DNA from 2 places in the Pseudogracilibacillus sp. SO10305 genome. Region 1 is predicted to be linked to the other one. Evidence: riboswitches for the same ligand, from Rfam matches in the RefSeq annotation. Region 1 holds a riboswitch; the other holds the start of a gene.
What was found. Region 1 has a riboswitch for FMN ahead of SPD45_RS13400 (ECF transporter S component). Riboswitches for the same ligand answer to the same signal wherever they lie in the genome.

Region 2: it holds a riboswitch for FMN, as region 1 does, so the genes downstream of both, ribD (bifunctional diaminohydroxyphosphoribosylaminopyrimidine deaminase/5-amino-6-(5-phosphoribosylamino)uracil reductase RibD) here and SPD45_RS13400 (ECF transporter S component) in region 1, are expected to answer to the same signal.

Annotation. Positions count from the first base shown of each region.
Region 1 covers NZ_JAXHDE010000021.1:22,042-29,708, forward strand. The annotation lists gene SPD45_RS13385 (1,4-dihydroxy-2-naphthoate polyprenyltransferase) at 1-870, shown strand, start outside; gene SPD45_RS13390 (hotdog fold thioesterase) at 958-1,347, shown strand; gene SPD45_RS13395 (NRDE family protein) at 1,356-2,123, shown strand; gene SPD45_RS13400 (ECF transporter S component) at 2,282-2,869, opposite strand; FMN riboswitch at 3,042-3,187, opposite strand; gene SPD45_RS13405 (GNAT family N-acetyltransferase) at 3,261-3,722, opposite strand; gene SPD45_RS13410 (thioredoxin family protein) at 3,854-4,396, shown strand; gene SPD45_RS13415 (Crp/Fnr family transcriptional regulator) at 5,429-6,136, opposite strand; gene SPD45_RS13420 (heavy-metal-associated domain-containing protein) at 6,201-6,434, opposite strand; gene SPD45_RS13425 (hypothetical protein) at 6,500-6,799, opposite strand; gene SPD45_RS13430 (heavy-metal-associated domain-containing protein) at 6,833-7,066, opposite strand; gene SPD45_RS13435 (heavy metal translocating P-type ATPase) at 7,259-7,667, opposite strand, start outside.
Region 2 covers NZ_JAXHDE010000013.1:17,583-25,249, forward strand. The annotation lists gene SPD45_RS10730 (proline dehydrogenase family protein) at 1-823, opposite strand, end outside; gene pdxR (MocR-like pyridoxine biosynthesis transcription factor PdxR) at 968-2,383, shown strand; gene ribH (6,7-dimethyl-8-ribityllumazine synthase) at 2,608-3,072, opposite strand; gene SPD45_RS10745 (bifunctional 3,4-dihydroxy-2-butanone-4-phosphate synthase/GTP cyclohydrolase II) at 3,086-4,279, opposite strand; gene ribE (riboflavin synthase) at 4,302-4,952, opposite strand; gene ribD (bifunctional diaminohydroxyphosphoribosylaminopyrimidine deaminase/5-amino-6-(5-phosphoribosylamino)uracil reductase RibD) at 4,937-6,076, opposite strand; FMN riboswitch at 6,189-6,333, opposite strand; gene SPD45_RS10760 (hypothetical protein) at 6,566-6,886, shown strand; gene ssb (single-stranded DNA-binding protein) at 7,096-7,620, opposite strand; gene rpsF (30S ribosomal protein S6) at 7,637-7,667, opposite strand, start outside.

The sequences.
Region 1 (7,667 bases):
CGTTTATTACGTCCCCACACATTAACAGCCTCGTTTATCCCTGTCTTTGTCGGAACTGTTTTTGCCTATGTGGAACAAGAAACGTTCCACTTATTATTATTTTTAGCGATGTTAGTCGCATCGATTTTAATTCAAGCTGCGACGAATATGTTCAATGAATATTATGATTTCGTTCGTGGATTAGACAATGAAAAATCGGTCGGTATTGGGGGAACTATCGTCCGTGATGGGGTACAACCAAAAACGGTCTTACGTTTAGCGTTCACTTTTTATGGAATTGCATTTATTTTAGGTATATATATTTGTTATGCTTCAAGTTGGTGGATTGCATTAATCGGAGCAGTATCGATGGTCATTGGTTACTTATATACTGGTGGGCCTGTGCCGATTGCATACACTCCTTTTGGGGAACTTTTTGCTGGCGGACTAATGGGTACTGTCATGATTGCCATTAGTTATTTTATCCAAGCTGGTACTATAACGAAAGAGATGATTTTCGTTTCCCTTCCTGTTGCCATTTTAATCGGAGCGATTTTGATGGCGAACAATATTCGTGACCTTGATAACGATAAAATTAGTGGACGAAAAACGTTAGCGATTTTACTCGGGAGAAAAGGGGCTATTACGATGCAGGCGTTTTTCTTCCTTAGTGCATATGTCATTACGATGTTATTAATTATCGTCGGGACATTGCCCATTTGGTCGCTCATCGTTTTATTAAGTGTTCCAAAAGCTGTGCATGTTATTAGAGGATTCGCTGAAAATACAACACCGCTTGAAATGATGCCGGCAATGGCAAATACTGGAAAGACGAATACGATGTACGGTTTTTTATTAGGCATTTCCATTTTGATTTCTATTTTTATGTAATGCATTTGTCCAAACGGAGCAGTTTTCATGATATAATATCACGAAAGCTGCTCCGTTTTTATTTTAATTTTATTGGAGGATGATACAATGTTTAAGGAAAATAAATTAATGGAAGCATTAGGAATAGAAATCGTAACATTAGAAAAAAACCGTGTCGTCATGACGATGCCTGTCGATGAACGAACACATCAACCAGCAGGATATTTACACGGTGGCGCAAGTGTCTTATTAGCTGAAACTGCGGCAAGTATTGGTGGCTTTTTAAATGTTAACGAAGAAGAAGAAGAAGCTGTTTTCGGTGTCGAAATTAATGCGAATCATTTAAAAAGTAAACGAGAAGGTGTCGTAACCGCAACTGCTACACCAATACATATCGGGCGTACGACACAAGTGTGGAACATCGACATTCGCGATGAACAAGATGCGAAAATTTGTATTTCCCGTTGTACAATCGGCGTCGTAAAAAGAAGAAAGTAGGCTGTCCTATGTGTATTATTAGTTTTCATCAAGGAGATCACCCGACATACAAACTAATCGTCGCTGCGAATCGCGATGAATTTTATAATCGGCCAACTGCTGCCGCTAATTGGTGGGAGGACCATCCCCAATTGCTCGCTGGCCGTGATTTACGTGCAGGTGGTACGTGGATGGCGTTGACGAAAGACGGCAGGTTTGCCGCCCTAACGAACTACCGGGATATGGCAAATGAACATCCAAACCGACAAACACGTGGCGAAATCGTCCCGTCTTTTGTATTAGGCGACGATACGCCAGAAGCGTTTTTAGAAAAATTGCATCAAAATCGCGCACAATATAACGGTTTTAATGTGCTCGTCGGGTCTGTGGACAAGCTGATGTATTATGCGAACCGCCAAGGTGAGATAACATCAGTTCCTCCTGGTACTCATACGGTGAGCAATGCGTTTTTAAACACCCCGTGGCCTAAAGTGGACCGAGCTCGTAAAATGTTAGCGGAATATGTACATTCGGTGGACATTGTCGATGTAGACGTATTATTCGAGCAACTCGCTCTAGTGGAACGCGCACCAGACAATCTATTGCCAAATACAGGCGTGCCGCAAGAATTAGAGCGTGCCCTCTCCTCGATATTCATTGAAACAGATCGTTATGGTACAAGAGCCTCTACCGTTCTGCTCGTCACACACGATAATGATGTCACATTTATCGAACGAACTTTTGAACGTGGAAAATATAAAAACGACGTAACATTTACGTTTACATTAGAAGATTAAGTTGGAATGATGAACACTACGACATGTTTGATGGATATGCTGTAGTGTTTTCTTTTGTCCAGTTGGACGGCGACGCGGCGACATCTGAGGACAATATAAAAATGGTGTCAGTAGCATATCAATTTGCGACCGACACCATATCGTGTATATGTTTTATATTAAGCAGCGCTCGTTGGCACTTTTTTCTTTTCAATCCACTCTTTCAACTTAAAGAATAAAGGTACGAATAAAATACTTACGATAACCCCTTTAATAAAGTTGAACGGTAATACCCCACCAATAACAGCAATCCATTTAGCCGTATCTGTAAATCCAACACCGACAAACATGCCGTATGCAGGTAAAATGATGAAGTAATTTAAAATCGTCATTACAACTGCCATTACTACTGTCCCAATGGTTAACCCGATGACGATAGAGTTGATGCCACTATATTTACGGTATAAATAAGCGACCGGGAATACATATAACGTACCAGCGATAAAGTTTGCTACAACACCTACAGGATCTGTTGCCCCTTTTGCAACGAAGTACATAAGGTTTTTCAAAAATACAACGAGTACCCCTGCAGCTGGTGAAAAAATCATTCCTGCAATTAATGCTGGAATATCACTAAAATCAACCTTTAAATAAGGTGGTAATAGTGGTAATGGAAAACTAATGAAAAATAATACGAGTGACATCGTAGCTAACAACGATAAAACAACTAACTTCAATAACTTTGATGAACTTTGTGACTTTTGCATCTGCTCTCTTCTCCCTTTCATTTTTCTATCGATTCAAAACTTAATGAAGGAAGAAGCTATATTTCAAGTCCCTTTTTACAAATAAAAAAACCTAAAACATGTCGTTTTAGGGCATTATTGTATAGGGAATAAGCGCATATATACAAATTAACGTATATCGCACGAACCATAGCTTCATCTTCTCCCATCCAGACTTTACTGTCGGCTCTGGAATTACACCAGATCAGCCACTATATTATATATAGCAGGTCACGGGCTTAAAGTTTATATAAACTTCTTACCGTCGGTCGGGAATCTCACCCTGCCCCGAAGAATCGATATGTAATTGTAAATCAATCATAAAACATTTTTTTAAAAATTGCAACAGATAAATACCTAAATACTTTTTTGACTAGTGTAATTGTTTTTCCATCAAGACGATCGGCAATGCACCATGTTCTTTTTCTACATCTTCTTCCCCGGTAATGACATACCCAACACTTTCATACAATGCTATGTTTTTCGGTTCTGATTTTCTTACTTTACAACGAATCGTTGACAAGTTTAATCGTTCTGCTTCCACTTCTAAATACGCCAATATCTTTTTGGCGATGCCCTTCCCTTGCATCTTTGGCAACACACTGAGACGTCTAAAATATAAATAGTCCTTTTTTAATACACAACGCACCATTCCAACACGCTCATTCTTTTCAACATAAAAAAAGGCTAATTCCCCGTTTTGTAAATCCTTCCGTACAGATGCTACCGTTTCCTGTAGCGCACTTGTTGGAAATGGGTCATGCTTATAGCGTGAAAATGCTGCCGTCATGATGGCATGTACATCTTTTGCATCGGCTACTGTTGCAACTTCCATGTCGACTTCCCCCGAATATTTTTTCTTTTATCATACGAAAAAAATGGTGCACAAGCAAACACGACACATCTTTACGTTTGTATCTATTTACAGTACACTAGCATTAATCATATAAAAAGGAGCGAACAGTAATGAATTTAAATAATTGGTTTGAAAAAGGACAAACAACAGCACAATATATGGCAGACTTAGCAGATTTAAAAGATGGCTTTATGCAAATTTATGAAAACTTTCAAGTACCCGAAAAAGATATCGAAGCACTTCAAGAAAAACAAACAACACGTGTAATCGTACTTGGGGAAGTGTGGTGTGGCCATTGTATGTTAGATATTCCAATTTTATTCCGTACTTTAGAAAAAGCGAATATTCCAGTTCGTGTATTGCCACGTGATTCTCACTTAGAATTAATGGATCAATATTTAACAAACGAAAAAAGAATTATCCCTATTTTTATTTTCTTAGATGAAGCTGGAAATGAATTAGGCACATGGGGTCCAATGGCACCAGAAGTTGAGAAATATGCAAATAGTTTTAAGAAAAATTTTCCACCAAAAGAAGATCCTGCATATGAGGCTGCATTTAAGGAATACGCGACAGAATCACGTAAAAGATTCACTACGGACGAGGACTTATGGCATACTGTTTACGAAGACATTGTTCATGCGATGAAATAAAATGTAATTTTTTTCAAAAAATATGTTTATAAATGTTTAGGGGGGGTATACTTATGAATGTAAGACTTTCTCGTATTCCCCCTGTAAAATTATGCTTACCTTTAACGGGTTTTAAAATCTGTTAATCGTTGATGTATCAACGGTTGTAAGCATAATTATTTTTTTGTCTTTTTTATTTAAACACTTTAAAATATATTAATTTGGGGCAAGATTGGGGCAAGTATATGTTAGGGGATAAAGGCTGTTACCTTAGTAGGTAATGGCTTTTTTGTAGAAGGAAAAAATATTCACAATCACTATTGTTGTTTCAATTGATGTATGCATTAAATTTATCTGAAATGTTTTTTTTGCTTTCTTATTATACCTTTTATATTATGTGATACCTATTATGAGCTTTAGGATACATAAGCAAACCCGAACTAATTATGAAAAAATAATAAAAGTCATCATGGAAATCAATCTCGATTAGAACTATAACTGGTGGTCGTTTATGGATAAGAAGGAATAAGTTGTATTAAGTAACTAGGAATGCTGTTATATCAATAGATTTAGCGTTTCTTTTAAAATGGCTCTGTTAAAGTTCAATGTTGTTTTATTATAAAAAAACTAGGAACTTCCATTTACTGGAAGTTCCTTTGTTATATATGTTTCCTTATGCAACAATCGCGCCCGATTGTGGAAGATGGTTATTTAACTAAAGCCCCCGTTACTTTAAGTACACTAATTCACAATCCAAATTATAATTTTAACATAAATTTCCAATTACTTAGTTATTTATCAGAGGAATTAGCTTAGTTATTAGGGGGTGTTTTGCTAATGAATTATGCAGTTGACACAAGTTTATGTCGTCTTGGTAAAATAAGTGCCAAATAAGTAGCCATTTCTCTTTCTTTTTGTAGATAAACATTGTTAAATCAACAAAAATTAGCAATCCATTTTATATGCTAATTGGATTGCTAAAAGGTTTGTTATTTTATGTTTTGTACTATTAAACTTAACACGTTAGATGATGGCACGCTACTCTGCTTATATTTATTCAGTATGAAGTAACAATTGATCTAAATCCATTATTTTAATTTTCTTTTTCGGTAACTGTTTAATCAATCCAAGTTCTTCTAGAGTAGTAAATTTACGGCTGATTGTTTCTGGTGTGGTACCAAGATACGAGGCTAAATCCTTTTTGGACATTGGTAAGATAATCGTTGGACTATCGCCACTTCCCTTTTCAACATTCTCAGCTAAAAAGGATATAATGCGGGTTTCTACATTTTCAATCGCTACTTGTGTGGTTTGTTTTTCAGAATCCTTTAAACGCATCGTTACTTCTGACAGTATTTTTAATGAGATCTGCGGATATTCCACCAAATACTTCTGTAAATCACCTCGTTTAATTAAACAAATGGATGTATTTTGTAGTGCTTCCGCATAATTCTCATGAATACTTCCAGGTTGGAAAATGGCGACTTCACCTGTAAAATCACCAGGATTTAAAATGCGAACAAGTTGTTCTTTTCCAGAATCCGATAAGCGGTAAATCCGAGCCTTACCTGAATTGATAATATATAAGGTATCATCTTCCTCATCTGCACGGAATAACATTTCCCCTTTTTTAAGATGAAGTATCTTGGCAGATTCCGCAATCAAATCCATTTGTGAGTCTTCCAAATGGTTGAAAATGGGAACAATACGAATACATTCTGCATGTCCATGTTGGTGATGACAACATTGGTTTTGTTCCAAAATAACCTCTCCCTTTTATAAAAAGCCTAAGAGGGCATCCTAGGCTTCCTTTCTATTCACTCGATTAAGCAGGTTTTACCTTTGATTTGACAACAGGATATCCTAAGTCTTCAATTGCCTTTTCGATATCGTTAATAGCGACTGCTTCTGAATCAAAATCTACTTTTACTTTACTTGCATTGAACATTACTTTCAAGCTATCTTGATTCACACCGTTTATTCCTTTCACCGCATTTTCAATCTTTTGGAGACAAGATGGGCAAGATAAGGTTTCTAATTGAATCGTTGCTTTTTGCATAAATCATTTCCCCCTTCATTTTTTAACGACCGTAAACCAATCTATTCTTTTGTTTTTGAGTTACTTTAAGCCTGATATGCTTTATCTACTTCTGATAACATCTCGAATGTGCCTGCATACGTTTCACATACATCTCCAGGAATGGTGTAGTTGTCTGTGATTTTTCGTAATTGAGCAAATTCAGCATCTAAGTCAGGTTTGTTCGTACCTGCGTCTTTTACTTTTCCACTAATTGTTTCAAACAATTCACGTACTTCAAAGGCTTCTGGGTGATTCTTACCATGGGCCCGTGTAATTGCAGTGGTGTATAAATCCAGTTTTTCAAAATGGTTTGTTATTACTTCGTTAAATGTTTGTTCAGACATTATTCGTTCCCTCTTTCTTGTGATTTTTTGGTCTTAGGCCGATTTTACTTTTGATTTGACGACTGGATATCCTAAGTCTTCAATGGCTTTTTCGATATCGTTAATGGTGATCGTTTCTGAATCAAAATCTACTTTTACTTTACTAGCATTAAATAATACTTTTAAGCTATCTTGATTAACCCCGTTTAATCCTTTCACCGCATTTTCAATCTTTTGCATACAAGATGGACAAGATAATGTTTCTAATTGAATAACTCCTTTTTGCATGAATTATTTCTCCTTTCATCTTATCTTTGATTTTTTTGTTTTCCCTCTTCTTTTTTACAATTTAAGTATAGTTCAGGTTCAACGAAATAAAATTGATGCAAATCAAGTTTTAAGAAAAAGTAGGGGAGTATTTTGTTCTTCCTACCTGAATACTTCCCCTTTATCATTCATCAAGACTGGTTTCTATTAAAATTATTCTCTCAAACGGTATCGAAGCAATCTCATACCATTCAAGATGACTACTAAGATACTTGCTTCATGAACCAACATCCCGATTGACATATTCATCCATTCACTAAATAGTAGGCTGGCAAGTAAGACTAATACCACACCAACTGCTATGATAATGTTCTGTTTCATGTTTCTTGAAGTTGATTTTGTTAAGCCTAATGCGTGTGGTAAACGACTAAAGTCAGAATTCATTAAAACAACATCTGATGTTTCAATTGCAACATCTGTTCCACTTCCCATGGCGATTCCGATATCTGCTAAGGCTAGTGAAGGACTATCATTCACTCCGTCACCGACAAAGGCAATGATCCCGCCTTCTGCTTGCATTTTTTCGATATAAGCAGATTTTCCTTCCGGTAGCATATGACCA
Region 2 (7,667 bases), on a different contig from region 1:
GTTTTTCACTTTTAAGCTCGTTACAAAGATCAGGGCGTACACCATAGAGCATTTCCGCTTCTACATATGGCTTTGTAAAATAGTCCTGTTCGATTATTCTTTTATATATTGTCTCGTCGTGTGTAGCAATGGAAACAGCATGATTCGCACGTACACATAAAGCAACTAACTCAAGATAACGTTCATTTAAAGTATTAGAGCGTGGTATACAAATATCTGCCGGTTCTTGAAACGCACCTTTCACTATACGAATGGTGCCAGGATAATTTAGCAATTCTTTAAGGTCCTCTAATGAACGATATAATTGTGCTTGAATGGTTACACCTATATTTTCATATTGAGATACAGCTTTTTTATAGACGGATAAAACCCGTTCGACCTTATTAGACTCCTCAGCACTAATCATGAGTGATAAACCATATTCATTTGCTTCTTTCGCCATTTCTAATAAATTTTGCAAAGCAAATTCTGGATCGATGACTAACCCAATATGCGACAAATCAAAAGAAATCCGTGTACGTAATCCTTGTTTTCCGCACTCTCGAATTAATGCCAAAAATTCATTTTTTGCTTGTACACACATCTCCCTACTCATCGTATTTTCACCAATAAACTCAAGGGAAATACGGTATCCCAAATCTGTAAGCTTCTGGCCAATAGCAATTCCATCTTTTTTTGCTTCCCCCGTTACAAATCGTTTAGCTGCTCTTTGAAACAAAGGATAAAGTTCAGAGGATTGCTGGATATATTCTTTAATATGTAAATTTCTAGATACGGATTTCAATGCTTCGGCAAATTGCTTCTCTTCTTTCGTTACATTCATTTGAATCCCACCATTTCATTTTAATATTATTTCCTACAACATAAAGTTCATATTTATATTCACAATCTACCATGATAAAATGGTTTTTATAAGTACCATTTATAACATAATTTTATAGTACCACTTTGAAAGAAGGTGAAAATCATATTGTGGATACAAATTGATAAAACGATTGAAATGCCTTTAATTCATCAAGTGTATGAACAAATTCGTAAGAACATATTACAAGGAGAACTTACAGCCGGCGAACGTCTACCGTCTACACGTGAACTATCTTCTAACTTAGGAATATCCAGAAATGTCATACTAGAAGCATATGAACAACTATTTACGGAAGGTTATATAGAAGGAAAACAAGGTTCAGGTACGTATGTGGCAGAGGGAGCAACTTTACATTTGACGGAGAAATCTCACACACCGTCTTTTTTGGACATGCATGAAGCAAAAGAAGAAACGACGAATCTTATTGACTTTCGCCCAGGTATCCCTTCATTAGATATGTTTCCGAGAAATATATGGGGGAAAATTTCCAAACAAATATGTGAAGATACTTCCAACTCTGTGTTCGGTTATGATAGTCCCGAAGGAAGGGTGGAATTGCGTCACATACTTGCTCGTTATTTAAAAAGGACAAGGGGAGTTCATTGTCATCCCGATCAATTAGTGATTACTTCTGGAGCAACCCAAGCTTTATCACTTATTGCAGATTTATTGCTATCTGAAGGCGACGAAGTACTAATTGAAGACCCGATTACACATGAAATACAAACTATTTTTACTACTCCCGGATCAACATTATACCCCATACCAGTAGATGAGCATGGAATAAAAACCGATTATCTTCCATCAAAGAAAAAACCTAGCTTCATTTTTGTAACACCGTCACACCAATTCCCTATTGGAGGGACTTTATCGATTCAAAGGAGAATTCAGCTAATTCAATATGCTAGAAAAGTAAACTGCTTTATTGTAGAAGATGATTATGACAGTGAATTTCGGTATCAAGGAGGTCCAGTTCACTCATTACAAGGACTCGATCCAGATAAAGTTATTTACATTGGAACATTTAGTAAAATATTGTCACCCGCCCTTAGATTAGGGTACTTAATTCTCCCTCTATCTTTAGCAAAAAGTTGTAGAAATTTAAAATGGTTCATGGACCTTCATACACCAACATTACAACAACTTACTATTGCACGTTTCATAGATGAAGGACATTTAGAACGACATATTAGAAAAATGAAGAAAATTTATAAAAGCCGTCGAGATCATATTAAAAAATGTTTAACAAAAGAATTTGGAAAGAAAGTAAAAATTTTAGGTGACTCCACAGGATTACATTTAGTAGCTGAATTTCAAAATGTAGAATTTTCAGCACGAATCATCCAAGAGCTATCTAAAAAATATAATGTGCAAGTTTATCCGGTAGAACTACATACTATCGAAAAAGGAAAACATAAAAATAAAATAATATTAGGTTACGGAAATTTAACTATGAAAGAAATAGAGGAAGGTATTAATAGATTCAAACAAGGCATCATTCAACTTCGTAACGGCTAAATACGTATGAATGTGTAAAAAATAATAACTATATGACTTCCTATAATATGTATGCTTTGCAGAGGTCCTAAATCAACAACTGCAAAGCATTTTTTCATTCCGTAAACACTTATATCTTTCTAGACAAAATTTATATGAAGCTATATTCGTTTCGAATGAAGGACCAAACGTAACTTGCTTTTACCACGTCTTTCCTACACCTAAAAGAATACGTTGTGATATTTTTATAAATTTTTATATAAATTTCCCATTTCAATTGCGCCTACTGCTGCATCATATCCTTTATTGCCAGCTTTTGTTCCAGCACGCTCAATTGCTTGTTCGATCGTATCTGTTGTTAACACACCGAAAATGACAGGAATATTGTAATCCATTCCAACTTTCGAAATACCTTTTGCGGCTTCACTACATACATAATCAAAATGTGGTGTAGACCCCCTTATGACTGTCCCTAGCGTAATAATTGCATCAAACTCTCCTTTATCTGCTAATTTTTTTGTTGCTAAAGGAATTTCAAATGCACCTGGTACCCAAACAACTGTCATATTTTCATCTACTACACCATGTCTTCTTAACGAATCTTCTGCCCCACCTAATAATTTACCCGTAATAAATTCATTAAACCGTCCAACAACAATTCCTATTTTTAAATCATTTCCAACTAAATTCCCTTCCAATACTTTCTTCATTATTTTCTCTCCTTTAAAAAGTTAATAAATGTCCTAGTTTTTCTTGTTTTGTTTTTAAATATCGTTCATTGTCCTTTTTGATCGGCATTTCGAGTGCAACACGTTCTGTGACATGAATGCCCGCTTCTTGTAAACCATAAATTTTCCTTGGATTATTCGTTAATAAACGAACTTGTTCTACACCTAAATTACGTAATATTTGTGCGCTAATCGTATAATCACGTAAGTCATCTGCAAATCCTAATTGATTATTAGCTTCTACCGTATCAAAGCCCTCTTCTTGCAGTTTATATGATTTTAATTTATTCATTAACCCAATTCCTCTTCCTTCTTGACGCATATACAATAAAACACCCCTTTCAGCCTGCTCTATTTGCGCCAGTGCCTTATGTAGCTGAGGACCACAATCACATCGATTAGAGCCAAATACATCTCCTGTTAAACATTCGGAATGAATTCGGACTAAAACAGGCACCTCATCTTGTATATCACCTTTTACAAGTGCTATATGTTCTTTACTGTCCGAAGTACTTGTAAAACCAATCGTCTTAAACTGTCCATATTCTGTCGGTAAATTAATTTCTACTTCTCTTTTAATAAATGATTCATGTTTCATCCGATAGGCTATTAAATCTTTAATTGTCATCATCTTTAAGTTATATTTTTCAGAAAGCTTCGTTAAATCATCCATACGCGCCATTGTTCCGTCTTCTTTCATAATTTCACAAATGACACCAACTTGTTTTGCACCAGCTAACCGTGCTAAATCAATCGTTGCTTCTGTATGGCCTGGGCGTTCCAATACTCCACCTTCCTTAGAGACAAGTGGAAAAACATGTCCGGGTTGTTTGAAATCATCTATAGATACGTCTAATTCTAATAACTTTTGAATCGTAAAGGATCGTTCAAAAGCACTTATACCTGTTGTCGTATCTTTGTGATCAATACTTATCGTAAACGCTGTTTCATATGGATCCGTATTTTTCTCTACCATCGGCCTTAACTGACATGTATGTGCAATATCAGGTGATACAGGTGTACATATAAGTCCTCTACCGACCGTTGCCATAAAATTAATCATTTCAGGTGTTGCAAACTGCCCTAAACCAACAAGATCACCTTCATTTTCCCGATCCTCATCATCACAAACGATAATGACCTTCCCTCGCTGTAAATCTTCTATCGCTTCTTCAATCGTATGGAACATAGATGAAAAACTCCTTTTCATTTTATAAAAACCCATTATCTTGTAAAAACTCTACGGAAAGTTGGCCTTGTTCATGTCCTTCTCGTTGTGTTCGTAAAAATGTATATACATATTTTCCAAGCATATCAAACTCTAAATTAACCTTTTCGCCAACTTCCTTTATACTGAGAACTGTCTCTTTTGCTGTGTGAGGAATAATTGATATCGTAACCACTTCATCTTCCACTCCAAAAACCGTTAATGAGACACCATCAACTGTAATAGAACCTTTATGAAGTAATACATGCCTATCATTTTTGGTAAATGCAATCTTCACGTAAATGGCATTTTCTTTATATTCCTTTTGAATAATTTCTCCAACTGTATCCACATGTCCTGTCACAAAATGACCTCCAAAACGTCCATTAGCACTCATTGCTCTTTCTAAATTAACGTGAGAGCCTTTTGTCAGCTCATGCAATGACGTACTATGAAATGTTTCAGGCATCACATCTACAAAAAAGTCCTCTTTTGAAAATCTCGTTACCGTTAAACAAACACCATTGACCGAAATACTATCTCCCTGGCCAATATCTTCTAGCACCTTTTTCGCAGCAATCGATAATTGTAATGTGTTACCTACATGTTTGACAGATTTTAGTGTCCCTAATTCTTCAACTATTCCTGTAAACATAAAACACCTTCCTCTTCTTGGTTACATGTTGCTATTATTTTTATGTCTGGACCAATTTGCTTTATTTCTGTAAAATGTAATGTTTTTCCTGAAATCACATCATTTGTACCATTTCCACCAATAAAAGAAATTGCTTCTTTCCCACCGATTACTTTCGGTGCAACATACGCAATAATTTGTTGAAAGGCATTTGCTTCTATGAACGATGCGTGTATTTGAGCACCACCTTCTACAAGTACAGACATGATATATAATGTCCCTAAATGATGTAGTACACTTTGTAAACAAAGATTTTCCTCTGTTTGACTTATGACCGTTACACCTAGTTTTTCAACAGCTAGTTTTTTATCGTTTGAAATGTTCTTTCCTGTAAATATAATTGTTTTTGAAGATTTATCTTGAATGACTTTTGCAGACAATGGAATAGTTAAATTCGTGTCCAATATAATTCGAATGGGGTTCCTTCCACCAAGGGGTCTTCTGGTAGTTAAAAGGGGATTATCTTGTAAGATTGTATTAATTCCAACTAAAATGCCATCATGTTCATGGCGAAGTTGATGTGCATCTTGTCGTGATTGAATAGAGGTGATCCACTTACTATCACCTGTTTTCGTTGCTATTTTCCCGTCTAATGAAATACCTGCTTTTATCGTTATAAATGGAGTGTTTGTTTTCATAAAATGAATATACTTTTCATTTAATTTTTTTGCTTCTGTTTCACCTAACCCAACTACCACTTCAATTCCAGCTTCTCGTAATTTTGCTACACCTTTCCCTGCCACGAGTGGATTTGGATCTAACATCGCTATATATACCTTTTTAATACCACTTTCAATAATTTTCTTTGTACACGGACCGGTCTTACCTTGATGACTACACGGTTCCAATGTGACATACATTGTCGCATTTTCCGTAGCTCCTTTAGCATGATTTATCGCATGAACCTCCGCATGTGGTGTTCCTGCTTTAATATGCACACCCGTTCCTAATAGTTGACCATCTTTAACGATTACTGCTGCTACATGTGGATTTGGACTCGTTTGACCAACTGTACTTCCCGCTAATGAAAGCGCTATATTCATATATGTATGATCATCCATATAAAAGACATGCACTCCTTCCATAAAATATTCTCCATTACAACAAAAAACTCCCTTACTATTACATAGCAAGGGAGAAAAAGGCATTTCAAATAAACGCTAAAAACAGCTATAAAAATAGCTTTTTTAACGAAATGTGTTTCTTCTCCCATCCAGACTTTCACTGTCGGCTTTGGACTTGCACCAAATCCACCGTTTTATGCTTGATAAAACGGGTTGCGGACTGAGAGGCTCACCTCATCACCGCCGGCTGGGAATTTCACCCGACCCCGAAGAAAACCCTATTGAATTACTCATGATTATAACAAAGATTTTTTCTTTGTACAATAATTCGCTAAAAATAGATCTGTGATTGAAGAATCTTTCAGTGAACAAACATGGCTTTAAAACTATCATATCGGTCTTTTACCGTAATTTTAAAAGGCCTTTCTATATCTATGTTAAACTAAGTGTAAAGCATATGGACTTCAACAAATAAACGAGGGTACGAGTGATTAAAAGGAGTAAAAAATGGTGGTTCAAATTAAAATGAAATCATATTTCCTAATTGTTTTCTTATGTATGTTAACGGCAATCTTTTTAGGGGTTTATGCTCAAAGTATTGCTAGTATATTTACAGATGATTGGTATATGGTGATGTTAACAGCTACAACGATTATTAGTATCATTTTGTTTGCTGTAGCAATTATAATGCAGTTTATGATATTAATATCTGAAAAAGTAAAATCACGTTTAAGCAGTATCATATTAACTACTTCACTTTTAATGACAGTTATCATTAGTCTGTATGTTTCTTGGTGGTCCTTCTTCATTTTGGCCATGTCTTGGGGATAGAATATATTAATTTCATTTTGAAAAATGAAGCTCAATATACAATCCAACATCGATGAAAAACCTTTAAAAACCAAAAACCGTTTCTATCATCGCCACACACTAGCAATGATAAAAACGGTTTTTTATTACACACATAAATAAACTCTTATTTATACATCCCCTTATTTGGGATCGAACGCCATTAATTTAAAAGCTACACACTAACTTTTTTAAAATGGCAAGTCATCATCTGAAATATTAATTTGCTGTCCATCACTTTCAAAAGGATTGCTCGACGGTTGTTGACCTTGATGGTCTTGTTGTTGAGCACCTTGTTGATACTGCTGCTGTTGTGGTGGAGCATAGTTTTGGGTTTGTGCCTGATGTTGATAAGGGTCATTCTGATTATAACCAGAAGGTCTTTGTTGCTGTGAAGAACGTGGCTCTAAAAACTGAATGTTTTCAGCTAACACTTCTGTCACATAAACCATCTTACCATCTTGCCCTTCATATGAGCGTGTCTGTATACGACCATCGACACCAATTAAACTACCTTTTTTCATATAATTCGCCAAGTTTTCAGCTTGTTTACGCCAAGAAACACAATTAATAAAATCTGCTTCTTGTTCGCCTTGCTGATTTCTAAACGGACGATTTGCTGCAATCGTAAAGTTTGCAACAGCTACTCCACTCGGTGTATAACGTAAATCGGGATCTCTCGTTAGTCTTCCTACGATAACGACACGATTCAACATCAACATCACTCCCTAATTATTGTTCATCTACACGAATTGCGATGTGA